Regions from separate parts of the Virgibacillus dakarensis genome, predicted to be linked through region 2. Evidence: riboswitches for the same ligand, from Rfam matches in the RefSeq annotation. Region 2 holds a riboswitch; each other region holds the start of a gene.

Region 1 (7,698 bases), 790 kb from region 2:
CATACTGATCAAATTCGGTCAAATCAATTCCTTCAATATCAGCTAAAATATGATGCGCCCATTCTTTTTCCAATTCTGTAGCATTGGTAATCGATTGATAGATATAATCAATATTTTCATCTGTATTTAACTCCGGATTTTCCGCAAGCAGGATCCGGATGAATTGGGTAATAAAGTACGTATGCTGCATTTCATCACGTTGAATATAACTAATCATCGTACTTGATTTCAACATCTTTTGCTGACGTGCCAGATTATAGAAAAAGGCAAATCCCGCATAAAAATAAATTCCTTCCAAATTGATCGAGTTCACGCCAAGTTTGAAAATATTTTCTGGTGTCGGATTATTTCTGAAGGTATCATAGGTATTTAAAATAAGCTGATTCCGCTTTAAAACAATCGGATCACTTTTCGCTTGGTCAAAGCGTTCATTTTGCTCTTTTAGTGGTACTAACGAGCTTAAAATATACGAGTATGATTCATTGTGAACCGCTTCTTGCTGGGATATTACAGCAAAAATAGCTTTAAAACTTGAATCCGAAACATAGTCCATCACCTGATTCATTGTTGGTGTTTGCAGACTGTCCAGCATCGCCAGCTGGGTATTGACCCGTAAGAAAATATCTTGTTCATTTTGACTTAATAAATCCCATTGTTTAATATCATCCTGCATATTTATTTCCTGAGCCTTCCAGAAGTTTGACAACAATGCTTGATATAAATCGTACATCTGCGGATAAGCGATATCATTCCAGTTTAATAGCCCAGAAGATTTTCCATTAATGATACCGGTCGATTTATTAGGAAATTCCGGGTTTAATAAATTGATTCGCTTTATCGGTGTATTGACAGTCATTTATTTTATTCCTCCCCTATTTAATCAAAACATTACCGGAGTATTTACGGAAAGAAATCAGCGATAGGCCGATTTCTTCCTGTCAAATCTGCAAACAGTTAATTGCGTCTCCTAACTATGACATGCTTCACATTCTTCTATCTCCGCCTGCGAAGTGCTTCTCACATAATACGTTGTTTTCAACCCTTGCTTCCAAGCGTCCATGTGCAGATTCAACAAATCCCTTGCTTTAATATCATGCCGGACGTATAAATTAAAGCTAATCGATTGATCGACATGACGTTGTCGCGCCGCATTTTGTCTAATACTCCAGTGCTGATCCAATTCATGCCGGGATCTGCGGTAAAAGGCATATGTCGTATGATCCAAATCTGGTGCTGTAACTTTGAATTTGAAATTTTTCTTTTCCTCGGCGTATTCTACAGCATAGATCGGATCAATCCCGTCTGTTGAGCCACCGATTTTCGCAGTCGATGAATTGGGTGCTACAGCCATTAGCCAACCGTTACGGATACCATGCTTCGCAACTTGTTCTCTCAGTTCCAGCCAGCGATCTTTATTGTACCCTTTCCGGTTAAAATAGGCACCCGTCTGCCATTCCGAACCTGAGAAATTACTGTATGCTCCCTTTTCTTTAGCAAGCTCCATCGATGACCTAATCGCATGATAGGCAATATTCTCATACAATTCATCCGCATATGCTACCGCTTGATCCGACTCCCAATAAATACCTTTCAGCGCCAATAGATGATGCCAACCAAAAGTTCCCAATCCCACTGCACGGTATTTCTGGTTCGTTACTTGTGCTTGTCCAACCATAATCGTGTTCAAATCAATTACATTGTCAAGCATCCGCATTTGGATCGCAATAAGCCGATCTAATACATCTGCCTCTACTGCACGCGGAAGATTAATAGATGATAGATTACAAACAACAAAATCCCCCGGTTTCCGTACAATGACAATATTTCCGTCATTATCCTGATATTCATTGGTAATCGCAGTTGCCGACATATTTTGCATAATCTCCGTGCACAAATTGCTGCAGTAAATCGATGTCCGGCCAATTCCACGTACATGTTTATTCGGATTCTGCCGGTTCGCTTCATCGCGGTAAAACATGTACGGTGTCCCGGTTTCGAGCTGTGCAACCATGATTCGTGCCATAATATCCATCGCCCGGTATGTTTTCCGGGGGAGCAATGGATGGTTTACCGCCTCCTCGTATTTTTCGGCAAAGTATTTCTGGTCTGTTTCGTCATAAAAGTCCTCTAAACCAAGTGCATTACCAAATTCATCTTTCCATCCCATTATCTGTTTCACCTGATGCGGACAAAAGGTGTGCCACTGGCCAATACTGCGGCCATTCTCATCAACTTCCTGCAGTTTTTCCATAAATAAGTCTGGCATCGCTACACCTGTAAAAATATCATGAGCTTTACGCCTTTCGTCCCCATTATTCGTTTTCAGATCAAGGAAGCCATTCATGATGTCCTTATGAAACACATCCAGATAAACTGCAACAGCTCCTTGACGCTGGCCAAGCTGATCAACACTGACCGCTGTATCATTCAGCAAACGGATCCAGGGAACAACACCAGATGAATTTCCTTTGAATTTTTTAATATCCGACCCAAGTGCCCGCACTTTTCCGTAATAAACACCGATCCCACCGCCATCTTTACTAAGTCTGGCAATATCCCAATTATTTAAATAGATCCCATCAAGTGAGTCATCAACCGTATCAATAAAGCACGAGGAAAGCTGACCAAAGCTTTTTCCCGCGTTGGCAAGTGTTGGTGTTGCTACAGTCATATACAGGTTACTCATTGCCCAGTAAGCTTCTTTTACCAATTCCAGTCGGTTTTCCTTTGGTTCGTGCTTCATCAATGTCATGGCGATAATCATGAATCGCTCTTGCGGCAGTTCATAAATCTGATGTTCATGGTCCTTTGTTATGTAACGGTCAGCAAGCAAAAACAGGCCGATATAATTAAACAATTGATCCCGTTCAGGATCGATTTCTTTTTCCAATGCTTTGATTTCGTCTTTTTCGTAAAAACAGAGCAGATCTTCTGCATAGATTCCTTTCTCTGAAAGCGTCCTGATTAGTTGATAAAAATCGCCATATTTTATGTCTTCGTTATAGCCGCGGTTTGTGGCCGCCTGCTGATATAATTCGTTTAAATACATTCTGGCAGCAACAAAAGTCCACCCCGGCTGATCCATCGCAATATTATTCAGCGCATAGAATAATGCCTGCTGGTTTGCTTCCTCTTTTGATACGTCTAAAGCCTTTATTTGTTGTGTGATGCTTGCTGTATCCAGATGATATTTTTGTGCAGCTGCATCCAGTTCGGCAATGATGTCATCCATGACTGAAGCTGTTTGTAAACTCATTTCTTCTTCCTCCCTTTTCCGATATATGTCCAAAACAAGTGCCCGAAGTCAACCCTTACTTTTTGAACATCCTTTTCCGGGAATTAAAAATCCACCCAATATTATTTGAGTGGATGAAACGACAGCACAACTAAACGAAGGGTAACTTGTCCCTACAGAGGTTGTTCAAAAGATCCAGTAAATAAAGACACATTTATCCTCCCTTTTGAACACACACCTACAGCACCATCATCCCATCTTCTCAATCCCCGAAGAAGCTGAAATTTCACCTTATACTAGACAGGTCTCCTGACTGATGCTTCCACCTACTCCTGATTCCTTCCCGTATACCACGTACACAGTGGATCTCTTCACTTTCGTCAGCATTTACAGTTGCGGGGGCAGTTCTGGACTTTCACCAGATTCCCAATTAAGCCAAACGGCATCTTAGCCTAGGTTAAAATACTATATATAGTTTTCTGGATAGTAGTTAATACAATATATTGTATTAATTGTGTAATACCAATACTAAATCAATTCTTCTGTTTTGGCAAGAGGTGAATTTACTTTTCCTCGGATTTATCGTCAATTCGTGATGATGTTTCTGCAGCTCGTGCAGATTTAAAACAAAGTCGCGAAGCTTTACTTCCCTTTGGATGCTGCTTTGTCTAAAGGGGCTTTTTAAATATATCATCAATCTCCAGTATATTATATTTCTATATTCAGTTTTATAGTTCTCTTCCTGGTTTGGCATCCTATAAATCCTACGGTTGGATAATTTTTATTGATTTTTGGTAAACTCCATCTTCATATTTGGTTTGCCATCATTGCTACTAAACCAAGACGGTAGGCAGCTGGGAATTTTTCCAATAGATTTTCATTATACTTATTAGTGAGTAAAGCCAAATTATAGGGCATAAGCAGCCAATAGATTTGTAAACATGTAGATGTATTATCGTACATTATTGACTTCAAGTGATTGTATGTCACTTTATGCTTTCTTTTTCTTCATCCAGGAGATAAATAACAACAAAAAAGGTACCGGATACAGGACAATCATGTATGTATATATGTTAATTGCTTCAGTAATACGAAAATGTTCTTTTGAAAGATAAAGGGTACCGAAAAAAGTAAGAACAACGAAAAAAGAAAACAGTATTCGTTTCACCCATTTCGAGGAATTTGCCGATACGCTCATATTGTAGGCAATCCGAAAATAAAGACTACAGCGGATATACGTACCGAATGTCATTAAAATCATGCCATAAATATCAAAGCGATCAATAAACCCCAAATTGATAATTCGTACAATTTCCGTTGCCGGATACGTAAAATTATCAGCTTGTCCTTGTCCAAAAATTGTAATGACGCCGGTTATTGTCGAAGTCATCATCAGTGCATTTAGCAATACCCCAATGATCCATAATAAAAACAATCGTTTTTCGTGAATGTTTTTGATTGGAACACATAATAACAACAATAGCTCAATCCAAATGCTTACAAGAATTAGAGTGCCCCATAATACTGGACCCCATCCAAACTCCAACAAAGGCTGAAGTTCACTCCAATCCTTTTTTGGAGTATCCATCAATGTAACGGTATGACCTGTAATCAAGCCAATAAGAGCTAACACACCAGCAGTTAATGCAATTCGTTTAATACCCTTAGTGGCTGCATAGAAGAAAAAGATTAAAAACCAGATGAGAATGGCCATTCGAGGCGTCTCAGGCAAAAAATCAATAAAAACAACATCAACCAAGGCAGAAAATGAAAATATTGTTAAAAATAAAAAATAGAGAATGAAAAGCCCGACAACAATTCTTCCAAACCATTTACCTAAAAGAAGGGCAAACATTTCGGAAATATTGATGCCCGGATGGTTCAAACGCAGTCGATAAATTGCATATGCAAATGCAAATGCGGCTGGAAGTGAGAGAAGAACGGAAATCCAAGCATCTCTTCCAGCAACATCGAGCATTATCGGGAGGATAAGGACATGTCCCATAACAGGAAGTGTCATGATTAATAAAAATAGCGTCTCCCATTTTGTTAACATATTTTTTTACTCCTTTATAATTATAAAGTTCATTTTGAAAATGGATAGGGGTTGTTGTATGGTTTTCGATGTTCACGAGGATCATTTTCGTTAATCAACCCTTCATGGGTAATGTTGGCATCAACATCGATAGATATCTTTGCATTAGCAAAGATATCATTCCATTCCGAATGAATAGTTTGCCACTGTTCTGGATATGTTCGATGTGTTTCTAATCCAATTTCAGTAATATCTGTTTCCAATTCTTTTTGTAATTTCTTTAATGTGGTATGAATTTCATTTTGAACGTGATGAGAGATCTTTTTTTCAATTTCTTTTAAGAAAGCTTCGTTAATTCTTTTTGTCGTCATATTATCTGAAAGTGTACCTTCAATCTTTGTTTGGATACCCACGTTTAACTGCCTTCCATTTAAAATCGGTTTCGTTTTTGTTTTTGCTTTCGTAATTTCTAAAGAAACTTTCTCGTTTTCATCGAGGGAAACAGTAATACTCCCACCCTCGACATGATTTAAGAGCCAATTCAGCCCCATCGTTTCTTCAGTGTTAAGCTTGCCCACCATTTGATTGTTTTTGATAACTGCTGTTCCGTCAATTGAGGTGACTGTTTGTTCACCTGCCTTTTTAATTGAAAGCATTGGTATGTAGCCATTAGGAATGGGTCCTTCGATTAACTTATAAAATTCACGAGAAGTTATTGGTGCATATTCAGCAATAAATTGTGTTTGCTCCAAAGCAGTCACAAGCTCAATAGAGGTAAGATTCTCATACAGGGTCGGCGTGTTCAAAATCTCGCTTGGATCTTCCTGCGTTATAAATAGGTGACTGTTTAAGCGAAACATTTGATCCCGTCTAACAGTGTCGAGTAAATGGAAAAAATTCCCTTTTGCTAACCTCTCGCTAACTATCCATGCACGAGCATGTCCGAATTGAAGGCGCCGTTTTGCATACCGAATCAATTCACGAGCTCCCTCAAGAAATGTATCAGCGTTTTTTTCTAGTATGATATGTTGTCCACTACCTTTACCCCCACCTTGACCTCCTTCTTGATTACTTGTTGGTTTAATGATTTCAACGCTTATTTTTAATTGTTCGTCTGACTTATCCAGACCAACTCCGTGGACGAGGGCTGTTTTATCAAGCTCTTGGTTGTTCCAGCAACCTGTTAATAAAAAGAGGCTGCAAATCATGATGAAGATCGTTCGTATCATTGTTTATCACCTGTTTTTGGTAATGACTTCATTCTTGTTGTGCGTTGATTTGGTATACTTTTTGGTCGCTGTTTCAGCAACTTCGTTGGAAAACGGATAATACCGTCCTTCCAATCTTGAAAGTGGCTTGGTGAAAAGGGTGTCATATAAGGAACCCCAAGTGATGTTAATGACACCATATGGGTTAACAGACCCAACATAGCCATACACAATCCATATGATCCGAACACGCTACTGGCAATGAACAAACCAATACGTATTAATGCAGTGACATCCGCGATTGGCGTAATGACGAAGGCGGCTATATAAGATATGGAAACTATAACAATTGTCGGGGCTCCGACAAGTCCAGCCGATACGGATACATCTCCCAAAATTAAGGCACCAACGATGCTTAAAGCAGATCCGAGTTGTTTGGGCAGTCTAACTCCAGCCTCACGAACAACTTCAAACATCAAGATCATCATAATGACTTCCATCGCAAGTGGAAACGGAACCGTTTCTCTTGCTTGAATTAGTGGTACAATCATATCTGATGGAATTAACGATTTATTAAAATTAAGGACAGAAATATATAAAGCAGGAAAAGAGATGCTGATAAAAAAAGCCAAAAAACGCATTAAACGAATGAATGAGCTATAATATGGACGAGAATTATAGTCCTCAATGTTCTGGAAACTTTCGAGAAACAAATGTGGAACATATAAACAAAAGGGGTTTCCATCAATTAAAAGCAAGACTCTTCCTTCCATTAACAAAGCTGCTGCCTTATCAGGCCGTTCCGTATTGCCAACTGTCGGAAGGATTGAATATGGGTGATCTTCAATCAATTGTTCAACATCTCCTGAGCTGTTAATTGAATCCACCTTTATCTCATCAAGACGATGCTTGACTCGTTGTACAAGGTCAAGGTCAACGATGTCCTTTATATAAGCTATCGTAACACCCGTTTGACTATACTTGCCGATCTCTATTGTTTCGAATCGCAAAGAAGGGTGGGCAATTCTACGGCGAAGCAATGAAACATTTACCCCCGTTGATTCGATAAAACCTTCCCTTGCTCCTCGCACTGCCTGTTCTGTATCGGGTTCTTCGATAGCTCGAGTTTCAAACCCTTCGATAGTGATTAGCAACCCTTTATTAAAACCGTCAATGATTAGTAATGCTTTTGTTTTTAAGACTTGCTGGACAGCTTTAAA
Region 2 (7,698 bases):
TGTATTTCATCACCTAAGAATCACAGGTGCCTAGTCATCCCCCGAACTTTATAAAAAAGATAGCTCCCCTAAGAAGTTTGCTTCAATAAGTGCTACTATTCGGTACAAATCGGTTGCACCATCAAAATTTTCTAGTTTACTATTGGTATAACATCATTAATGAAAAGGATGATAGATATGGCTAAACAGATTTTGGAAAATGATTGGGCTGACTTTTTAAGTGAGGAATTTAGCAAGCCTTATTATCTCAAGCTGCGGGAATTTTTGAAGGAGGAGTATGCTACCCGGACGGTATATCCAAATATGCATGATATTTTTAACGCACTTCACTCGACCTCTTTTGAGCATGTAAAGGTAGTAATACTGGGGCAGGATCCGTACCATGGTCCGAATCAGGCGCATGGCCTAAGTTTTTCCGTGAAACCTGGGGTGCCGCAGCCACCTTCATTAAAAAATATTTTCATTGAATTACAGAATGATATAGGCTGCTCCATACCGAACCACGGCTATTTACACAGTTGGACAAAACAAGGCGTGCTCCTTTTGAATACGGTTCTAACAGTTAGAGCTGGACAAGCACATTCACATAAAGGAATGGGTTGGGAAATCTTCACGAATCGTGTGATTGAGACGTTAAATCAAAAAGAAAATCCTGTTGTTTACATTCTGTGGGGTGCTGCTGCACAAAGAAAACAGGAGCTTATTGATACGTCAAAGCATTACATCATTAAATCGCCGCACCCTAGTCCATTATCTGCACATCGGGGTTTTTTTGGGAGCAAGCCTTTTTCGAAGACCAATGAATTACTTAAACAGGCCGGGCTTGAAGAAGTGGATTGGGGAATTGAATAGGGAACTTTTCAGTTGTGTAATCTTGCTCATCCTCTGCTTGACTTCACGACATTGATTACATACAATGAAATTAATTGAATACGAAAAAATTAGGTTGATTTTGTCGATGGGAATCGAGGAAATCATTAAAAGGGAAGTCCGGTGCAAGTCCGGCACGGTCCCGCCACTGTAAATGCTAGTTTTCTAATTATAAACCACTGTCATTCGATTCGATGGGAAGGTAATAGAAAATGATGATCATAAGTCAGGAGACCTGCCTACTTTTTTACGCCATTCAACCTACGAGGATAGGGAGGTGTGCTCGCACATGATGAAAATCCGTTTAGCTGAACATGGCGATACATAGCATTTCTGTGCCAGATAACCACCATACACCACTTCGTAAAGGGGTGTATTTTTTATGGGGAATTTATTGAAAGCGGATTCATGGAGGGGGAAGGTTTAGTTGAGAAATTTTAAACGAATGATAAGTATTGCTCTAATTGTTTTACTATCACTATTGTTTACTTTGCCACAGTCAGTGATTGTGTCTGCATCTGCAGTCAATAGTACTGTGGGTAACCAGATAAGCTTGCAGACTATTAAGCAGGCGATTGATAAAGCTAGCCAAAATGTAATTAATGGCGGTGTTGATAGTGAGTGGGAAGCGATTGGGCTGGCTAAGGCGGGGAAAAAGGTTCCCGAATCCTATACTAATGATCTAAGTTTGCATATCGAAGACCAAGTAGTTGGTGGATTGGAAAACAAAAGAATAAAAATTACCGATATCGAGCGACTGGCGATGGCAGCAACTGCGATCGGCAAAGACCCACGCGCTATTGATGGCTTGAACTTGATAGAACATATTTATAACAGTCCGGAACGCCGCGGCGGGTTTGATACAATGACTTTTCAAGGAAACAACGGACCAATTTTTGCACTGATAGCATTGGACACAAAATATTTTGATGTTCCAGAAGATGCAAAATGGACAAGACAAAAATTAATTGATGAACTATTGCGCACACAAAATGATGATGGCAGCTGGAATTTGAATGAGAACTTTGATACACCAAGTATTGATATTACCGCGATGGCAATCATCGGTCTCAGCCCATATAAGGATCGGGCCGCAGTAAAAAAAGCATTGGACGGAGCGGTAAATTATTTATCTTCCGTCCAGACAAAGGAAGGCGGCTTTGATGGTGGTTCATTTGTAGGGGGTATAACAAGTGAGGCAGCCTCGCAGGTGATTATTGGACTAACAGCCTATGGAATTGACCCAACAGGCAAGAAATTTACAAAACAGCAAAATTTGATCGAGCATTTGTTTGGTTTTCAAAATAAAGATGGAGGTTTTAAACACACGGCTGATTATGCCGATTCCAACGAGATGGCGACAGAACAGGCACTTCAGGCTTTAGTCGCCTATAAATTGTTTTTAGAGGGAGGAGGTTCACTCTATCAATTTGGAAAAATAAACAACACGCCTGAACCACCAGTTGATACGGTTGCGCCGCAAATTGTCATTAACGGTATTTCGGACGGGAAAACAGTTTCAACATCCAACATAACATTTACCGTAAAAGCACATGATGATGCCGATGGGGAGGTTGAACTTGCTGTAAAAGTGAATGATAAATCGCTGACACCAAAAGATGGTACCTATCGCGCAGTGTTGAAAGAAGGGGAAAATAACATTACGGTATCGGCCACTGATCAGGCTGGAAACAAGGCTAACCTTTCTTACACGGTCTTTTATCAAATAGAGAAGAACATTGAAATTGGAAAAGAGTCGGCTGTCAAAAGTGGTGAAAGAATAAAAATTAACGGTACTAACACTACTGTCCTGCTACCTGATGATATACCAGTGGGAACAACTCTAATTGTAACGAAAGCAAATGAGAAACATGAGGGCTTGAAGCAATCTGGTGATCTATTACACTTTGATTTTCAGTACCCTAGTGACAAAAAAATCAAGGGAAGCTTTCTGCTAACAATGGGAGTCAATGATGGAATAGATGTTGAAAAAACAGGTATCTATTATTTTAATGAACAAACTGGCAAATGGAAATATACCGGCGGATGGGGAAAAGCTAAAAATGGTGTTATTTCTATTAAGGTTGATCACTTCTCGACATACGGTGTATTCACAGACACTGATGGACCGGTAAACATACAATTTACTGAGGAAGAAATAACTTCCAATAAAATTACTGTCGGGTTATCAGCAGACGACCCTTCAGGTATCAAGAAGTACATTCTTTACCGTAACGGGAAGGTAATTGCCGATGTTAAGGGAAAAGAAACGGAATTTACGGACAAAGATTTAAAGTCTGGACAGGATTATGAATATCGTGTCATAGCTGTCGATGGATTAGGAAATAAATCATCTGAAGAAAGCACTACTGTTACGACGCTTACAGAAGAAGCGATGAAATCAGGTAATGATGAAGATTCAAGCGGAGGCGACAAGGATCATCTGAATCACGATCAGAAGCAAACAGTAAATGGTAAAACGGCAACAACAGATAAAGGAGATAAATTACCACAAACAGCAACAAATATATATAATTTCCTAATTGCTGGAGCTGCATTGATTATTATTGGCTTTGTTATACTTTATATTCGAAAAAGAAGGTGGGTGTAAATAGCCTACTAGTTTTTCGGAGGGAGGATTCGGAGAGATGAGACAAGCTATAAAGATCTTTGCATCCGTCATGCTGACATTGCTCATTGTTTTCAGTTTAAGTGGCTGTGTTGAGTCTTTAAAGAAACCAACAGGCTTGGAAGATTCAGCAAGTCAGCAAGCTGGGGATGAGGATCAGGATGTAACAAAGGACCCTAGAGAAAAAGAACAATCACCGGATACGGGACAAGCGAAATCTGCCAAAGAAAAAAATGGAATAGCTGAACAATCCAGCGATTCCAATACCCATGCAATCGACAAAAAAGCTGAAAAAAAGTCATCTGCAACTAAAAAGGAAAATAATAAGAAGACAACACAATCGGCAGGCGCAAATCAACAAAAATCAAGTAAGGAGCCAAGTCAATCCAAAGGCAGTTCAACGGGATCGAGTAATACGGACAAATCGAATACAAATGCCATAAATAAACAGGAAGATTCCCATAAGGGTTCTGCAAAAGGTTCAACGAAGAAGTCAAAACATGATAAAGCGAATTCCAAGGAAAATAAACAGCCTGAAACAAATAAGGACACAATTGTTTATTCAATCGTTATATCCGGCAGCGAGGTTCCGTTACCACCAACCGAAATCGAAATAACCAATGAAGATACTGTACTAGAAGCGTTAATCCAAATTACCAAACAGAAAAAAATTCAGATGGATTATCGTGGTGGTCAAGGTGCAACCGCGTATGTCGAAGGAATAGACAATGTATATGAATTCGACCGCGGCCAGGGAAGCGGCTGGATGTACCGAATAAACGGTGTATTCCCTGATCGTGGTGCAGGTGTAGTACCTGTATGTGATGGAGATCGGGTTGAGTGGTTGTACACAACAAATCTTGGGAAAGATCTTGGCGCAGACTTAGCTCCTGTTCGGAGGGATGGGAAATGTCCGAAATAAGGGGGCAGAGGCTTGTCCACGTTCATGATTAGTGTTGTGGTCGGGACGGAATTGCTCCCGTCCTACAATTTTTTTAAAAGCAGGTGTGGAGTATGGAAAATGGTTTTCGCTCTTATCATCCTTTTGTTCAATTTTTCTATTACATATGTGTTGGAACGCTGGCTTTTTACTTTAAACATCCGTTATTTTTAGGTACGGCATGTTTATTGATGATTCTGGTCAACGTGTCACATGACCGGGGAAAAGCAGTTCGGCAATGGATTCCTGCGTTGTTGGTGATGAGTACGCTAATTATCGTGTTAAATCCTTTTTTGGTATCACGGGGGACAAACATTTTATTTTATTTCCGGGGGAAGCAAGTAACATTAGAAGCAACCATTTATGGCATTACAATGGCCTTGACAATCGTTATTATCCTGCTTCTGTTCATCTCCTTTAATCTTATTTTAAATGGAAACCGATTTCTGTATATTTTTGCAAGAATCCTGCCGCGAACGGCTTTTTTAACGATGCTTTCAATTCGATTTGTACCGTTATTAAAAAAAAGACTCCAGGAAATTAGTGCGGTGCAGCGAATCCGTGGATTAAGCATTACAGAAGGGTCGATCAGAAACAGGGCAAAAACGGGGCAGCTAAGAACACAAATTTTACTAACCTGGTCACTCGATGAATCTATGCAAACGGCTGACTCCATGAAGGCAAGAGGCTATGGAATTGGAAAGAAAAATCCCTATATTCCGTATCGGCTGAAGAAGCATGACTGGGGATGGATGATTGCGTTACTTGCACTTTTTAGTATTTGCATTGCTGGAGGCGCGTTGGGGTATGGGAAAATGATTATTTATCCAGAGCTTGGTACGCTTCATTTCTATCCACTTGATTGGCTGCTTTTCTACGCTATGTTATTGTTACATTCATTTCCATTAATCGTTGAAGGGAGAGAACAATTACGGTGGATATTTTCCAAATGAAAAACCTTTCTTTTCATTATCCAGAAGCGGAACCAACTTTAAACAACATTTCTATTACAATAAAGGAAGGCGATTTCACTGTGATTTGCGGGCCAAGCGGCTGTGGGAAAACAACACTGCTAAGCCTGCTGAAAAAGGAGATAGCCCCTGCAGGAGAACTGGAGGGAACACTTACATATTTGGGAAAAGCTTTGAGTGAATGGGACGATCGAACGTTGATCGAAGAAATTGGCTTCGTTTTTCAAGATCCAGATAATCAAATTATTATGGATGATGTCATGCAGGAAATGGTTTTTGGTATGGAAAACTTAGGGTATTCTAACTTGGAAATGCGTAAGCGAGTTGCCGAATTGGTTCATTTTTTTGGTATGGAGGGATTGTTAAAGGCCAAACCATCAGAATTGTCGGGAGGACAAAAGCAGCTGCTGAACTTGTTGAGTGTCCTTCTGTTAAAGCCAAAAGTTCTTTTACTTGACGAACCAACTTCCCAGCTTGATCCGGTTGCAGCAAAGAATCTTATCCTCATGCTGGAGCGGTTGAATAAGGAAATGGGCATGACCATTCTTTTAGTTGAACATCGACTTGAGGAATTGTTTGCTATTGCTGATCATGTGATAGTAATGGATAAGGGATTCGTGCGGTATGAAGGGGAGAGCAGAGACATAATTGAAGCGATTTTTCAAAACAACGATGAGCGTGCTATTCCCTATGTCCCCTCCATTTCACAGTTGTATATGAAAAAAGCGCAATACTTGGAGAAAACGAGTATTCCTCTGACTGTCAAAGAATGCAGGAGCTGGATAAGAACAGTGTCACCATTAATGTCTACTGATCAAAAAGCGGCAATCGATAGAAATGAGTCTATTCTGTCTTTACAGGAGGTCTATTTTCAGTACACTAAAAAGACGCCATACATTTTGAAAAATTTAGCTTTAGAGGTGAAACAAGGGGAGTTTTACACAATTGTTGGTGGAAATGGATCAGGTAAAAGTACATTGCTGAAGGCTTGCATTGGCAACATCAAGCCGCAACGTGGACGGGTTCTTTTTCGAGAAAAGGAAACAAGCAAACTAAAAGGGAAAGCACTGTATAACAACTTTGCTTATCTACCACAAAACCCGAAAACCTATTTTATTCATGACACGATCGATAAGGAAATGCAGGAAGTAGTGCAACAGAAACAGATAGATAATGGTGAGGAGAAAATCGTGGAAATGCTGTGTACATTTGAAATTGAGCATATCCGGCACCAGCACCCATATGATTGTTCTGGTGGTGAAATGCAAAAAGCAGCTCTGGCGTGCATGCTGCTGGGAAGTCCGACAATACTCTTCATTGATGAACCGACGAAAGGGCTTGATCCTTTATCCAAGCAACACTTTGCCAGATTATTGAAACAGTTGCATCAAAAGGGCTTGACGATCGTAATGGTTACACATGATATTGAATTTGCTGCTAAATATGCCGAACGATGTGCGATGATGTTTGATGGTGCAATCATGGCTGAGGGGACTCCAACTGAATTGTTTCAAGGAAATTATTTTTATACTACCTCTGTTAATCGTGCTACAAGCGGAAGTGGGCTAACAGGGACCTTGACACTGGAGGAGGCATTAGCATCATGGCCAAATCACGTACCTATTTGACCATTGTTTCCATCGCCATTTTGTTATTGCTGGTCGTATCTATTGTTTTTTTCCATTACCGTGCTTATTTACTGGTAAGTGTGATGATTATTGACTGTATGATGATTCCGTTCTTTGCCCGATTTGAAATAAGAAGCATCACAGGCAGGGAAGTCGTCATTCTTGCCATCCTGGCTGCCATTGCTGCTGTCGGGCGTGTTCCTTTTGCTGGTTTGCCAAGCGTTCAGCCGACCTCCTTCGTTATTATCATTACCGGGCTCGCTTTTGGAGCCGAATCAGGATTCATCGTTGGGGCTGTGGCGGCCATCGTGTCCAATATTTTTCTTGGACAAGGCCCCTGGACACCATGGCAAATGTATGCTTGGGGCATGATGGGGATGACAGCTGGACTCTTTCGCAATAAAGGTTGGATGAAAAAGGGCTGGGGGCGCTCAGTTTTTGGCTTTACATGGGGCTATTTATTTGGCTGGTTTATGAATCTTTGGATCATCGTTAGTTATCTTGATAACATGACCTGGGAAATTTTTACGGCAACATATATAGCAAGCATTTACCATGACCTTGCTCACGCTTTATCAAATGTATTTTTTCTGGCGGTATTCAGTGCCTCGTGGATAAAAATTTTAGAGAGGACGAAGCGGAAGTATGGGTTGTTTGAGG
Region 3 (7,698 bases), on a different contig from region 2:
TTGATTAGCAGAAAAAGAGTCGGTGCTACCATACAGCCATTACTCAAAAAAGTTAGCCCAGATTTACTGGATGAAGTGTCTTATCGAGCCGTCGCAATTGGCTTTCCGCTCTTTACCTTGGGTGGCTTGATTTTTGCTTCTATTTGGGCGCAAGAAGCCTGGGGGCGCTTTTGGGGATGGGATCCAAAAGAAGTATGGGCGCTTGTAACATGGTTCTTCTATGCAGCGTTCTTACATTTGCGCCTTTCCCGAGGCTGGCATGGGGAAAAATCGGCTTGGCTGGCAGTGGGCGGCTTTGCGATCATTATGTTTAATCTGATTGCCGTAAACCTGATTTTAGCCGGTCTGCATTCGTATGCGTAGGTTTACAAATTACGGGAAATAACGTAATGTTTCTGAATGAGTTGTAAAAATGGTTCAGCGTTTTCTTATACTTTTTGCGCTCGTTCATTTATACTTTAAATAGGTATAGGTGGGGAGTGAATTTCATGGAAACAAATGCAAAAATTTTAGTTGTAGATGATGAGGATCGGATCAGACGATTGATTCGCATGTATCTGGAACGTGAAGATTTTGTTGTAGAAGAAGCAGACAACGGAAAGGCTGCCTTACAGCTAGCCTTAAATAATAATTATGATGTTATTTTGCTTGATATTATGATGCCTGAGATGGATGGGATCGAGGTTTGCCAGGAACTTCGCAAGGAAAAAACGACACCTGTCATTATGTTGACAGCAAAAGGGGAAGAAGCAAACCGTGTGCAGGGGTTTGAGGTCGGAACAGACGATTATATTGTTAAACCATTTAGTCCAAGGGAAGTAGTTTTACGGGTAAAAGCGCTGCTGCGCCGCGTTTCCGCTGCAGTGGTGAAAGAGGATGACTCCGTTCCGAAAAATTTGCTCGTATTCCCACATCTAACGATTGATAAAGACGCACATCGTGTCACCGCCGATGGGAAAGATGTCAGTTTAACACCGAAAGAATATGAGCTGTTATGCTTCCTGGCCAATAAACCTGATAAAGTATTTAACCGGGAACATTTGCTGAAAGAAGTATGGCAGTATGAATTCTTTGGTGATTTACGTACTGTTGACACACATGTAAAACGATTACGTGAGAAACTGAATAATGTATCAAAAGAAGCTGCGAAAATGATTGTAACGGTTTGGGGCGTTGGCTATAAATTTGAGGTAGATGATGCATAATGTTTTGGCGTAGCGTTGTAGGGAAACTAGCAGTAACAATATTATTGCTAGTTTCCTTTGTATTGTTTATTCTGACGATTTTACTGCTGGAGTTTTTTGAAAACTTTCATATCCATGAAGCGGAAAAGGATTTAATGCAAACAGCAACCAAAGTTTCCTATATGATTGAGCAATACAATAACGATGATTTACTTTATGAAACAACAGACCGAATCAAAGACCCATCAAGCAGGGTGGCTATTGTTTATCAGGATGATGGACTATGGGTTTCCCCTAGTAACAATGACAATTTATCCAAGCTGACCGAAAAATGGATTAATAATGACAAGGATTTATCCGGTGTCCTAACAAACCAGGAAAAAATAAGGAAACAAACCATCATCCCTGGAACAGATGTAGAAATTATGATTGTCGGTATACCTGTGTCAAATGATGAAGCCGTCTTTGTTTATCAATCATTGGATGTTGTTGACCAAACAAAAGCAGAGACAACAAAAATCATCTTTCTGGCGGCAGGCATTGCAATTATTTTAACAACCATTTTTGCCTTTTTCCTATCGACAAGAATCACCTCCCCATTGATAAAAATGCGGGAAGCCGCTTTTGACTTGACAAGGGGTGAGTTCAATACAAAAGTACCAATCTTAACCCACGACGAAATTGGGGAGCTGGCGATGGCCTTTAACCGAATGGGAAGGCAGTTAAAGTTTCATATTAATGCATTACGACAAGAGAAAGAGCAGCTATCCGGAATTGTAACTTCGATGGCGGATGGCGTTATCACAATGAACCGGAATGGCGATATGATTGTCACCAATCCACCTGCAGAACGATTTATCCAGGATTGGTATTTTGAAAATAGTCTCCCGGTAAATGAAGAAAATCGAAAGCTGCCGAATGAATTGAATCAGATCCTTCAAGAAGTTATTCATGGTGAAAAAGAGGCCTTGAAGGAAATCAGCCTACAGGGGCGAAATTGGGTAATGATCATGACCCCTTTGTACGATCAGACATATGTACGTGGAGCTGTTGCAGTCATCCGTGATATGACGGAAGAGCGCCGGCTGGATAAATTACGGAAGGATTTTATTGCCAACGTATCACACGAATTACGTACACCGATTTCCTTGTTACAAGGGTATAGTGAAGCAATAGTGGACAATGTTGCCGAGAGCCCTGAAGAAAAGAATGATCTCGCGCAAATTATTCATGAAGAAACACTCCGAATGGGCAGGCTTGTCAATGAATTGCTGGATCTTGCCCGAATGGAGGCAGGCCATATTCAACTGAATCTAGAAACTGTTGAAGTGGAACCGTTTATTGATCGGATCCTGAAAAAATTTAAAGGTATCGCGGATGATAATGATATTACATTAAACTTGACGAAGAAAATAACAAAACCGGTTGTCAATTGTGATCCGGATCGAATTGAACAGGTATTTACCAATTTGATTGATAATGCAATTCGCCATACGGGTCTTAATGGCTATGTAAATGTAACGGTGGAGTCAACGACTGCGGAACTGCATGTAATGATTGAAGATAGCGGAAGTGGTATACCAGAAGATGATCTGCCATTTATTTTTGAACGTTTTTATAAAGCAGATAAATCAAGGGAAAGGAATGCCAAGAAAAAAGGAACCGGATTAGGGTTGGCAATTGCCAAGAATATTATTGACGCTCATCATGGTACGATTTCTGTCCAAAGTAAATTAAATCAGGGAACCACGTTTATTTTTAAGGTTCCAGCAGATTTTAATGATTAGTAAAGATGTTCAACATAACCATTTTATGCTATCATTTTACAGGGAAAGACAACTGAATACATTTTATCGAAATTGGTGCACAAGCTTAAAAGGGAATCCGGTGAAGAACCGGAACTGTCCTCGCAACTGTAAGTGATGTACGAAATAAGGATATCCACTGTATCAAGTATATGGGAAGGCCTTAAAGTAGGTTATCATCACAAGTCAGTAGACCTGCCAATTTTGATTTGTTTCAATGCTTCGGGGGTATAAGTGATTGAGACGACCGATTCCATGTACTATATTTTTTCGTGTTTCGATTGTCTTATCAGCTAACTCTTATCAGGGTTAGCTTTTTACATTGATTAAAGAATACACAGGAGGTTGGAGACTATGAAGAAATGGCTTTTATATCTAGTATCATTCGTTGTAATTGGTAGTGTATTAGGTGGATGCGGTACGGGGGAAGAAAGCAGTGAAAAAGCTGCAACTAATGATAAGCAAACAGAACAGCAAAGCGGGGATCAAGCAGCAACCGAAAAAAATGAAGAAATGGTTACCATTACGATTTCAAAGGATAAAGAAACAGAATACATCGATGAAAAAAAGATACCAATTGAAGATGGGGCGGTATTGATTGATGTAATGGAGGACAACTTTGCGATTGAGACCGATTACGATGGGGGATTTATTACGTCAATCGAAGGGGTTGCACCGAAGAAGGATGAACAAAAGGCATGGATGGTTTTTGTTAACGGTGAAATGGCTTCAAAAGGTGTGAAAGATATTAAATTATCGCCTGGCGATAACGTATCCTTTGACTTGCAAGCATGGGAATGAGATAAGTGAATACGTATAAATTAACGTTGCTTGCATTACTTGCAGCACTTGCAGTCGCAGGAAGATACGCGTTTGCGTTTCTCCCCAATGTTCAACCTGTGACATCGCTTGTTATTATCTGCGGTTTATTTCTTGGTCCTGTTGCTGCAATTTTTTTAGCAGTGTTGACCACGTTTCTGTCCAATATGATGCTTGGTATGGGTATTTGGACGATTTGGCAGGTTGTGTCGTGGGCAATTATCGGGTTGCTCAGTGGGATTTTAGGGAAGCTTCCATATAAAATTCCATTATTAGTAATCGTGGTCTTTTCTATATTTTGTGGTTATTTTTATGGGTTTGTTATTTCATTGACAAACTATCCTATTACTGGAAAGTTCATTCCGTATTACTTGGCAGGATTGCCATTCGACACCTATCACGCGATTGGCAATGCCGTGTTTATGATCATGCTTTATCCGATACTAGCTCACTTTTTTAAAGGCTATATTACAAAACGATTATAAGATGATCTATAATACAAAATAGCTAACCTGACACAAGATTTGGGTTGGTATTTTGGCAGATAAGAAAAAACTTTCTTATCCTGCATAAGTGCAACTAAGGCATTCGCCCAAAAGCTTGGCGAATGCCTAGTTTTCTAATATTTTTTTTATTATACTTTAGAAAAACGTAACATTTTAACGAGCGCAGACGACTATATGGGTAAACGGGGGATCTCGATGAAGGTCGTTTTTGACGAACTGTATGATAGGTATCATCAGGATTTGTATCAATTTATATTTTATATGGTGAAAAACAAAGAAACAGCAGAGGATCTGATTCAGGAGGTTTATCTTAAAATTTTAAAATCCCTCGGTACATTCAAGGGGGACAGCAGTGAAAAAACCTGGATATTCGCCATTGCCCGCCATACAACGATTGATTATTTTCGCTCACAAAAACGGAAGCGAAACCGTATCTCTGAGTTTTTTGACTGGTATGGACAGGGGCATTTACTTGAGGATGAGGAGCCATTGCCCGATGAATTAGTCGTGCTTAACGATGAAATGCAAGCGATCTATCGGTGTCTTGATAAATGTACGATTGATCAAAGGAGTGTTTTATTATTACGGTACATAAATCAGTTTTCTATTCAAGATACCGCAGATATATTAGGATTCAGTATCAGCAAAGTGAGAACAACCCAACATAGAGGGTTGAATGTTTTACGAAAATATCTGACAGAAGATCAGAAAGGGGGAGATGCATCATGAAATCATCCAAAAAGGACGACCAGCATTTGCAGGATTTACTCAAACAGCTGCCATACATAAGCGATACAACGGATAAAGACGAACTGTTGGCACGCATCTCCCAGAAGCCAGCTGAAAAGGATTCACCGAAGCGTAAAAGGAATACACGCCATATTCCTGTTTTCGTTTCACTGCTAACCACTATTATTATCCTTGTGATCGTTCCGTTTGCCCTTTACAGCAGTTCGCCTACAGAAGAAAAAAGTTCATACAATGAGGCATCTGATCAAGCAACTTCCGTAGAGAGCGGACAACATGGGGATGAATCAGGCATGGTTGCGGAGGAGTTTGCAACAGAACAAGGCAGTCCAAAGACACTAAGCGATAAGCCTCTTGAAAGTCATGTGCTCCAGAATAAAGGTGAAAAGTCGATCATGTATGGTACCATTCAAGCAACGATTGGCAATAATGTGATCCCATTAGCTCTAGTTTTGCCTGAAACACAGGAAGGTATTGGCTTGGATGTGATCAAGGATTATTTGCAGGAGCAAAAATGGGGGATTGATGCTGAAACGTTTCAAACTGCAGCACAACCTGTAACGGATAAAGCAAGCTATTACTTATTCCGTGCTCCTGGTGCGGATAGAGGTTTTTTGATTCCCATCGATCTGAACACCCAGACATCGATTGCTGCTGCGTTAAATGAAATGAAACAAAATCGGGAAGCATCACATGTTTACCGCACCATCCCAACAGAAATTCAGTTTTCCGTATCAACCGAAAACCAGCTGGAAATTACGTTGTCCAATAATGCAGCACTGCCAAATACACAGGAAGGTATAACGATGATTGACGCTATATTGATGACAGCGAAAAGTTTCGGATATGCATACGTAACATTTCACAATACGAAGGTAAACCAAATAGGCGATTATGATCTTTCCAAGCCGATAAAGGTTCCAAAAGCTGTCAATCCGATTACGATAGATCGTTAAAAGGTCATCTCGTGTTAAAAATATGTACAGAAATGAACAAAATGACAGAATACTATTTTTTGACTTTCTCTCCAAAGCAAATTATGATAGTTGTAAATGGGATGAAATCTGATCAGGAATAGGATTTTAATGGATCAGGAACCTCATCTATAGTCACTTTCGCAGAAATATAATAAATAAGGGTGAGAATGACTACGCTTAGAGCTGCTTGGCATTATCATTAGGGAACGCTCATCAAGATTTTGCTCGTCAGATTATCCGTAACACCTTGGGGAGAAACGCGTTGGTCGCGGTAAATGCAGTCGCATATAACCAGGCTGTTCTCATCTGAATAAACCAGGAGACAGCCTGGTTGGATTATGGTTCTTCATATTTTAACGGATCGCCTAAAAATGGTTTGTCAGCAATTTTAATGGAATCGGTCGGGCATCCTTCATAGGCATCGTACATATCTTCCTCCAACACTTCGGAGACTTCGGCGGTACCTTCATTATCGTCTATTACAACGCAGGCTAACCCCTCATCATCGTAGTCATATATATCAGGCGCTGAAACACCGCAAGCACCACACGCAATGCAAGTTTCTTTATCGACAATTGTATATTTCGGCATCCATCTTCCTCCTAGATCTTAGCGGCAGACCATTCTCATTTATTGTAAACCGGTTTTCCCTTCATTTCAATAAAGGGAACCGATCTTCACATAAAGTGAAACTTCATTCAGTGGGAGGGTGCGCCCTGTTGAAGCGAGATAACATTTCTATTTATAAAGGGGACTGGAAATTGCTTATTGAAGGGCTTATTCTAAAATGCTGTGAGCAGATTAAAGCGAGACGAACAACTGCAGCGATATTTCATATTTTAACAGGAAAAAAGTCGATTCAAACCGTTCAGGACACACATCTTTACGATTTAGCGCTATTTTATGGGATTGATAAATCATTACGAAAAAATACATTTCATGAATTGATCCGCCACCTCGAACAAAAGGCCTTGATTTCGGTTGATGAATCATCCTGTTTTCAACTGACGAGTCAAGGGGATCGATGGCTCCTGGAACACGAATCCAGATTAGCTTTGAACCATTTCAACGGGTTAAGCTATCATGCACTGGCACCTGTCTTTTCCGAACGGTTATTACTATTGGTTCAGATCTTAACGAACAGCAGCATGCAAAACTATTCTTTTATTCCAATTGTCGATAAAAAAACTGTACAAGTCTGGGTGAAAAGCTTTTACAAAACGTTAAAATGGAATGAAACTACTTATTTGCATTATTTGCATGATGAATTACATACATTATTAAGCATGCTACCGGATAAGGAAGCAAGTATATTTGTTGATCGGCTTACAGGATACAGGTCCTATGGAAAAAGCATGCAGCAGTTGGCTTATCGCTATCAAATCCCGTCGATGGATATCAAGCTCGTGTGGACAAGTATTATTCATCGTATGTTACGTGTTATCCAAACCCAACCGGCTGATTACCAGCTATTACATGCTATCATTCAAGATGCAGAACAGCGATCTTTTATAACTGAATCAGCCAAGCATACGCATCATCTGCTGCAGCGTCATTATTCGGTCGAGACGATAGCTGCAATGCGCAAGCTTAAGCGTAATACGATATATGATCATATCGTTGAAATTGCCTTAGTTGATTCGACATTTCCCGTATCATC
Region 4 (7,698 bases), 1.6 Mb from region 2:
TATGGGCATATACCTAATTGGTTCGGTCACTGTACTTATATCACTAGGCTTGAATCAATTTATCGCCGCACAAGGATTTGCTAAAACTGCTATGATAACAATATGTATAGGCGCAGCAGTTAACATTATTCTTGATCCGATTTTTATTTTCGGAATGAATATGGGAGTAAAGGGTGCGGCGTTATCCACTGTAATTTCCCAAACAATCTCTGCTGTATGGGTTTTATGGTTTCTTACCTCAAAAAAAGCACATTTGCGACTGCGATTTGAATACATACGCATCGATTTTAAAATAGCAGGCGGTGTACTAGCTTTAGGGCTTTCACCGTTCATTATGCAATCAACCGAAAGTCTTATTCAAATTGTATTCAATACCTCTATTGGTAAATATGGCGGAGACCTTTACGTTGCTGCAATGGGAATCATGAGTGTCCTCATGCAACTATTTACATTGTTGTTGAATAGTTTTGCACAGGGGGCACAACCAATTATCGGCTATAATTACGGATCAGGTGACCATGATCGAGTGAAGTCCACTATAAAGTATTGCAGCCTTTTTTGTGGAATGTTTGGATTGACTATATGGAGCGTATTTACTTTTCTACCACAGCTTCCGATTATGGTTTTCACTAATGATCCCGAATTAATCAGGCTTACTACGAAGCTTATGAAAATATTCTTTTTAGGTACTTCTATTTATGGGGTACAGTTAGCATTTCAGCAAGTATTTATCGCTTTAGGGCAAGCACAAGTTTCCATTTTTATCGCTGTACTTCGAAAAATTATTTTGCTTATTCCATTGGTATACCTGCTTCCGATGGTTATTTCTCCGAAAACAAATGCCGTGATTATCGCGGAGCCGATTGCAGATTTCTGTGCCGTGATAACTTGCTGTGTTTTATTTGGACTCAAAGTAAAACAGCTTCTCAAAGGAGCCAAAAAATCGATAGCGGAGTCACCTTAGCCTTTATGTAGTAACAAAAGAAAAGAGTCCAGTTTCTTTATTTGAATATAGAGAAGTTGGACTTTTTAAATTGAAATTTACTTAACGTTGTAAATCCGCATTTTCCTAAAGCTACCCCAATCAGCAATAAATTTTTCTGGATTCCCGGAATAAGATAGTCATATCCTTTTCTCTACTATACTATGGAAAGCATAAACAGGTTGATAATAGCCTTTGGAGTCTAAGTAGTAGTCTCTATTTTATGGATATGCAGGGTTTCTATCAATTTATTCTGAGAATAATATTTAAATTCCCCTTCTAAAACAGTCATGGGCTTATCAGCAAATTGACAAACGACTTAATCAATTGTCAAAGGATATTTTTAAAAGACATATACAAACAGAGGGGATGTCATAGTCGAAGTTGTAGAAACCAATGCTGTATGCTCTACCATTACATTGTTGCCTGATTATAGGACAGACTTCGGCAAGCTTGTCGAAGGGAAATAGTATATTTAAATAGTTTGTGATGACCATTATAAAAATTAAAGTGAAGCGACCACTTCACTTTAATTTTCATGAAAAACAAGCTTTCTTTTCTCCTTCACCAGATTCACCCTTGAAAACATAACGGCATAAAAAATTGTGAATAGAATGTAGGTTGTCCCGACAAGAAAGCTTAGCATTCTTGGTTCAAAGATTTCCAACAGATAACCGGCAACTCCCATTGATATGCCAAGCATTGTATTGGTCATCATTTGGGTAATTCCGAAAAATGATCCTTGCCGCGGTTTGGGTACAATCTTCATGATCAGCGTGCTTAAGCAAATATTACTGATTCCACCGGCAAATGTAATAAACACAACGATAATGAGCGCCAATGAAAAGACAGGGGCGATACTTAAGAGAAGGTGTCCACAGCCCTCAAGTGCAATGAATACAATGATAAGTGCAACTAGCTTCCGTTTCAGTAGATTGGATAAAAAGGAACTAATGATAAATCCCAGCCCAAGAGAGGCATAGATAAACCCAACGCCAAGGTCACCCATGTGGAAAATGTCCAGTGCATATACACTTATCAGAACATTATCAATCCCGTTTGCTATAGGCATCGTAATCTCGATAATGATAAAGATTAGAAGTACAGAAGATCCCTTGATAACCCCCCATATAGAACTGGATTGTGCAGGATTTAAGCTCTCTGTTTTATTCTTAACAGCTGCCGGGATGGTCATGTTAACAATAAATAAAGCTGATAAAAGATAGGATAGACCATCTAAAAGAAAAGCCAGGTTTAAACCAAAAATATAGGAAATAACCCCGCCACTGCAGGAACCAACAACAAGAACAACGCCGACCATAATTTGTTCCAGTGCATTTATATAGAGCAACCGATCTTGTTTTACTAACGCAGGGATGGCAGACATCCTTGTTGGTGAATAAATTGCTTCTCCAGCGGCAAGGAAAAATGCACTTGTGTATACGATCCATAAATCATCTGCACCCTGAACGAGGATTGGCGATATCGCAAAAGGAATTCGGATAATGTCCATCACGATCAGTATCTTCCTTTTGGAAAAATGATCGGCCAAAAACCCGCCGATGGGAGCTAGCAATAAAAATGGGGCCATCCTTATTGCGAAGAGAAGCCCAATTGCCCCTCCCGAACCGGTAACCTGATAAAGTAACGTCAGAACAGCTACCTGACTGAAGCGGTTGCCAATCCCATTCATAAAGCCTGACCAAAACAGTTTTTGATAATTTTTTTCCTGCTTCCATACGGTCCAATTCTTCATTATTATCACCTTATTTTAATTTCATCTAATTTCATATATATCTAATTAGCTTTGTAAAAAAATTAGCTGACTAAATCAGCCATATTTCTTCAGGGTTTAATTCGTACTGGCCATTTTGTCTATTCATAAACTGGCACATGATAAATTCCCTGCGAATGGTTGCATAATCATCATGAAATTGCTTAATGTGCACATTTATTTCCTCTTCACTGTATGTTTTGCCTTTTTCCAGGCCTTGTACCAGGTGTTCCAAAATGATTAGTTTTTTCTTGCGCTGGGCGGGAATCGTTTTTAACTTCCCATTATCGTCAAAGAAGTTTTTGACGACATTATACTTTTCTTTATCATCAACCTGAAAAGGCTCCATTTCTTTTTCTCCCCCGATCTTAAGAATTGCCTGCGCTAAAAATGCTAATTTCTTTTCATTCAAATGAAAGTAGATCGTATTTTTGTCGCGCCTTTGATAAATGACATCAATTTCCCGAAGCTTGGTAATATGGTATGAAATCGTTGGTGGCGTTAAACCGAGTTTACCAGCAATGGCCTGCCCATGGAGTGGTCCATCTTTTAACAAGGCAATAATTTGAATGCGCGTTTTGTCGCCAATGGTTTTATGAAAATTTACAATTCGATCAAGCTGCATTTAGGAAACCTCCAGTTGATTTATCTAATTAGATTTTAATCTAATTAGATAAATATAACAATAGTTTATGTGGAATTTCTGAAAATAAGTGATTAGAATAAGTGGTGATGGATTCCGGGAAAGCTTCCGGATTAAAGGATAATCCTAATGGTCGCGGCTCAAAGACCCAAATTCAGCACATCTTGTTCCCCGCTCACTTCGGTAATGAACTGCAGAACATCAATGGAAAAAGGACAACACATCAACGTAAAAGTGCAAATCATCGATTGAGAACTGTCAAACATCACGTAAAAATGCAAGTTATGGAATTGTTCCGTGAAAATCACTATCTTACTAAAAAAGGTGATATAATCAAGAAAATGGAATACTTTTTGCCTTATGGTGACTTGTGTTGCAAGTTGAAAAGGGAAGCTGGTGAAATTCCAGCGCGGTCCCGCCACTGTAATGAGGAGAATCCTTTGATTACCACTGTTTCAGATGAGAAACGGGAAGGGAAGAGATTTGTCGATTCTAAGCCAGGAGACCTGCCATGGGGAAGAGCATTCAATCCTACGGGAAATAGGAGGGTGTTGCGCTTTCTGATTTTATGTATCTTTATTTTTTGTGCGCATTTTTAACATCTTTCTATTGGAAGGTGTTTTTCATTTTTAAAGGAGGATATAAATGTGGAAAAAGTAGCTATACAGGATTCTAAAACTATTCAAACCCGTTTAGTACTTCCGCCAGATACCAATCACTTGGATACGATGTTTGGTGGAAAAGTACTGGCTTATATCGATGAAATTGCTGCATTAACAGCGATGAAACATGCCAAAAGTGCTGTGGTTACGGCGTCTATTGATTCCGTTGATTTTCTTTCTGCGGCCAAGGTTGGGGATTCCTTGATGTTAGAAGCATTTGTTACCTATACTGGGACAAGCTCGATGGAGGTTTATGTAAAAGTTACAGCACGTGATTTAATTAAAAATGAGGAAAGACTTACAACTGAATCTTTTCTTACCATGGTTGCTGTTGACCAGGAAGGAAAGCCAATTGCGGTTCCGAAAGTTTATCCTGAAACAGAGGAAGAAAAAAGATTATACCGTACAGCGCCATCAAGAAAGGAGAATAGAGAAAAACGGGCAAAGATACGCTGATTCGAAATAACTGAATCAGCGGAAGGATTCTCTATTCCGCTCAATAATTTGCTTGAGCAATTTACAGAATTTATTTTCGTCCTCTGCTGTAAATGCTTTGGGTCCTTTCGTTCGTTTTCCGCCTTTTCTGGCCATAGCACTTTCGTAACGTGTTTGCAAGAGTTGATCAATGTTGTCGTTCGTATAGGCAAATCCCTTATGGTGCAGAACAATACATCCTTTAGCTAACCCTAGCGAGGCGAGGCCGTAATCCTGTGTGATAATGATGTCGTTTTTCTGTGCCAATTTCATGATCCGGTAATCAGCAGCGTCAGCGCCAGTGTCGACATAGATCGTTTCGACCCCTTGCGCTTCTCGAGTATTCGAAAAGTGGGCAAAGCTTTTTACGAGAACGACAGGGATATTCTCAGCTTTTGCGATGGAAATGGTTGCTTCTTTTACTGGGCAGGCATCGGCATCGATATAAACTTTCATTAAGTTCTCTCCTGTATGGTTTGTTATTGATAATGATAGCAGAAATTGCGTCGAAGCTCTAGGCATTAAGTACTTGGTGTTTTGCTTAATTCTTTGAATAACGGCTTATTTTTGACTTTTATTTTTATGTTTTTCTTTTAATTTGATCTGGGCTATCCAGTCATCGATTTGTTTCTTTGTCCAGCCGGCTTTTTTTCCAATCATAACAACGGGATCAGGTAATTTATTCCGGCTTTTGTAGACAGATAACTCTCGTGTACTGTATTCTATCCCCTCTTCTTTGGCAAAATCAGAAATTTCCTTTAGACCATAGTATTGCTCCGGTTTTTTAGCTACCATAAAATCACACCTCTATTACAATTTTTATCTTTTTAGTTGCTTCTTCTTTTTGTTTTATAAATAATGGTTAAGGTTGTACAGCTGATGAGGATTGAAGCAATTGAAATGATGAAAGTAGCCGTTTGCATCAGATAACCTCCTTGACAATTTTATTATATTGAGGGTATGATATGAATATAATAGTGGTGCAGAGAGGGGTTTCCCCCTGACCTCAATGGTTGTTATTAGAATCCTTTTCCGGTTGGGACGGCGAAGGATTCTTTTCTTTTCGGCTATATAGGTTACGGTACGTTGTTACAATTTCAGTAACAAGCCCAACGACTGACGCAGCCAGGCCTATTATGGCCGTTAGAAGTAAAATCATCTCCACTATTTTTCACCCCCCTTCATAAAGGGGTAGGGCACTTATCATACCCTCTATATAAACATAACCAATTACGTTGACTAAATCAACAATGAATTGTTAGAAAAAAATTAACGATATTTTAAATAAGCGTGCAGTCTGTTCGTACCAAACTGCACGCTTATTTAGTTGTTTGTTTTTTTACTACTTAGGTTTATTCTCTTTATCAAGCCATGCTGCCCCCCTTACAAAATATGTTCTTCCAAGCACCTCTCATCAAATTTAAAATTTATCACATAATAATGTACCCTTTACAATAGTGTACGACATACACTATAATGAAAACAGGAGATGATGACATGAGCGATGCAAGTGAACAGATTGATAAATTAATGCAGGAATTACGACGTGGGACGATTACGATTGGTGTCCTTAGCCAGCTATCCGAACCGCAATATGGATACTCTCTTGTTTCCAAGTTAGGGGATAAGGGGATTGACGTTGAGCCTGGTACATTATATCCGCTGTTAAGAAGGCTGGAAAAACAAGGATTGTTGGAAAGCAAGTGGGACACGAATGAAGCTCGTCCTCGAAAGTATTATTTATTAAGTGCAACAGGAAAAGAAGTGTATGATCAGCTTTGTGTTGAATGGAGAAGTATTGTTTCAAGTTTAGATCATTTAATTAATGAACATGGAGGAATGTAAAATGGAGATGGTTGAAAGGTATATTTATGCGGTAACACAAAAACTTCCGCCTGCACAACGGGAAGATATTGCAGTAGAACTTCGGGGTTTAATTGAAGATATGCTAGATGAACGCGTTCAGGATGAGGACGTTACTGACGGTGACGTGGAAGCGGTATTGCTAGAGTTAGGGGATCCGAAGTTTTTAGCAGCAAAATACCGGGGGACAAAACGGTATCTTATTAGTCCAGAGTTTTATGATTCATACATTTCCGTGTTAATGATCGTATTAATATCAATTGGAATAGCAATGAGCATTTCTTTTGCAATTGAAGTAATTATTGAACCGGTTGGAATTCTCGATCATTTTGTAGATTTCATTGTTTCTGTTATTCTTGCAATTCCTCAAGGTTTTGGCTGGGTAACAATAGTATTTGCGATAATTGATCATGCTGGGGTAAAATCCGAAGATATAAATAAAAAGGGTTCAAAATGGAAACCATCTAATCTTCCGGAAATTCCGGATCGTAAAAGACAAATTAAGCGAAGTGAGCCGATTGGCGGGATAATCTTTTTAGTATTAGTAATGGTATTGTTTGCCTTCTCAAGTAACTATATTGGGGTTTTTAGATTCCACGACGGAGGATTTACTATCGTTCCATTTTTAAATGAGGAGACTTTTTCAAGTTATTTCCCATTTATCATATTAGTATTGGGATTAGGAATCTTAAAAGAATGTCTCAAGCTTATTTCCGGGAAATGGACGGTTAAACTTGTTGTATATAACACGTTGATCAATGTGGTAACCTTTGTACTGGTTTTGGTTATGATAGCAGGACCGGAATTTTGGAATCCTGATTTTATGACGGAACTAACGCAATCTGGTATTGTCACGGAGCATAGTGAGGAATTCGAAACAATAAGTAACATTTGGGAATGGGTGACTTCATCCATATTATATATTCTCATTATTGGATTAATTTGGGATGCTTTAAGTGGATTATTTAAAGTGTATAGGCATTAGAGTGAAATGTAACGTTATTGATTAAAATTTGTTCTCCAAGAACCAGAAGTAATTGCACTGCTAAAATGGTTAAGAAGTGGTACTATGATAGATAATTATAGTACAGTATCAATTAGAGGACTCTTCGGGTTTAATTAGGGGGAAATATAAAGTGAACTTTCATATTGGCCCAAGGATGATGAAAACTGGCTTGGCTGTTACGTTGGCGATAGTGATAACAGAGGTATTGAATTTTGAGTTTGGCTTGGTCGCTGTTATAACAGCAGTAGTTGCAATGCAGCCCTCGATCATGCGCTCTGTTACGTATATTAAAGA

What was found. Region 2 has a riboswitch for cobalamin ahead of CZ382_RS18840 (fibronectin type III domain-containing protein). Riboswitches for the same ligand answer to the same signal wherever they lie in the genome.
Region 1: it holds a riboswitch for cobalamin, as region 2 does, so the genes downstream of both, CZ382_RS15340 (ribonucleoside-diphosphate reductase subunit alpha) here and CZ382_RS18840 (fibronectin type III domain-containing protein) in region 2, are expected to answer to the same signal.
Region 3: it holds a riboswitch for cobalamin, as region 2 does, so the genes downstream of both, CZ382_RS07075 (DUF4430 domain-containing protein) here and CZ382_RS18840 (fibronectin type III domain-containing protein) in region 2, are expected to answer to the same signal.
Region 4: it holds a riboswitch for cobalamin, as region 2 does, so the genes downstream of both, CZ382_RS11060 (acyl-CoA thioesterase) here and CZ382_RS18840 (fibronectin type III domain-containing protein) in region 2, are expected to answer to the same signal.

What each region holds. Positions count from the first base shown of each region.
Region 1 is NZ_LT732554.1:1,134,479-1,142,176, reverse strand. Features, by position in the region: gene CZ382_RS15345 (ribonucleotide-diphosphate reductase subunit beta) at 1-856, opposite strand, end outside; gene CZ382_RS15340 (ribonucleoside-diphosphate reductase subunit alpha) at 968-3,256, opposite strand; cobalamin riboswitch at 3,518-3,700, opposite strand; gene CZ382_RS15335 (GerAB/ArcD/ProY family transporter) at 4,227-5,291, opposite strand; gene CZ382_RS15330 (Ger(x)C family spore germination protein) at 5,321-6,499, opposite strand; gene CZ382_RS15325 (spore germination protein) at 6,496-7,698, opposite strand, start outside.
Region 2 is NZ_LT732554.1:1,929,016-1,936,713, forward strand. Features, by position in the region: gene CZ382_RS18835 (uracil-DNA glycosylase) at 178-852, shown strand; cobalamin riboswitch at 927-1,127, shown strand; gene CZ382_RS18840 (fibronectin type III domain-containing protein) at 1,298-3,481, shown strand; gene CZ382_RS18845 (DUF4430 domain-containing protein) at 3,519-4,421, shown strand; gene CZ382_RS18850 (energy-coupling factor transporter transmembrane component T) at 4,514-5,392, shown strand; gene CZ382_RS18855 (ABC transporter ATP-binding protein) at 5,374-7,038, shown strand; gene CZ382_RS18860 (ECF transporter S component) at 7,014-7,698, shown strand, end outside.
Region 3 is NZ_LT732553.1:1,399,540-1,407,237, reverse strand. Features, by position in the region: gene ccsB (c-type cytochrome biogenesis protein CcsB) at 1-363, shown strand, start outside; gene CZ382_RS07085 (response regulator transcription factor) at 489-1,205, shown strand; gene CZ382_RS07080 (ATP-binding protein) at 1,205-2,971, shown strand; cobalamin riboswitch at 3,028-3,206, shown strand; gene CZ382_RS07075 (DUF4430 domain-containing protein) at 3,344-3,790, shown strand; gene CZ382_RS07070 (ECF transporter S component) at 3,796-4,293, shown strand; gene CZ382_RS07065 (RNA polymerase sigma factor SigX) at 4,510-5,043, shown strand; gene CZ382_RS07060 (hypothetical protein) at 5,040-6,017, shown strand; gene CZ382_RS07055 (ferredoxin) at 6,375-6,629, opposite strand; gene CZ382_RS07050 (helix-turn-helix domain-containing protein) at 6,758-7,698, shown strand, end outside.
Region 4 is NZ_LT732554.1:300,928-308,625, reverse strand. Features, by position in the region: gene CZ382_RS11075 (MATE family efflux transporter) at 1-964, shown strand, start outside; gene CZ382_RS11070 (MFS transporter) at 1,512-2,738, opposite strand; gene CZ382_RS11065 (DUF2087 domain-containing protein) at 2,809-3,381, opposite strand; cobalamin riboswitch at 3,744-3,927, shown strand; gene CZ382_RS11060 (acyl-CoA thioesterase) at 4,047-4,517, shown strand; gene CZ382_RS11055 (YaiI/YqxD family protein) at 4,533-4,991, opposite strand; gene CZ382_RS11050 (hypothetical protein) at 5,097-5,330, opposite strand; gene CZ382_RS11045 (PadR family transcriptional regulator) at 6,033-6,380, shown strand; gene CZ382_RS11040 (HAAS signaling domain-containing protein) at 6,382-7,383, shown strand; gene CZ382_RS11035 (FUSC family protein) at 7,535-7,698, shown strand, end outside.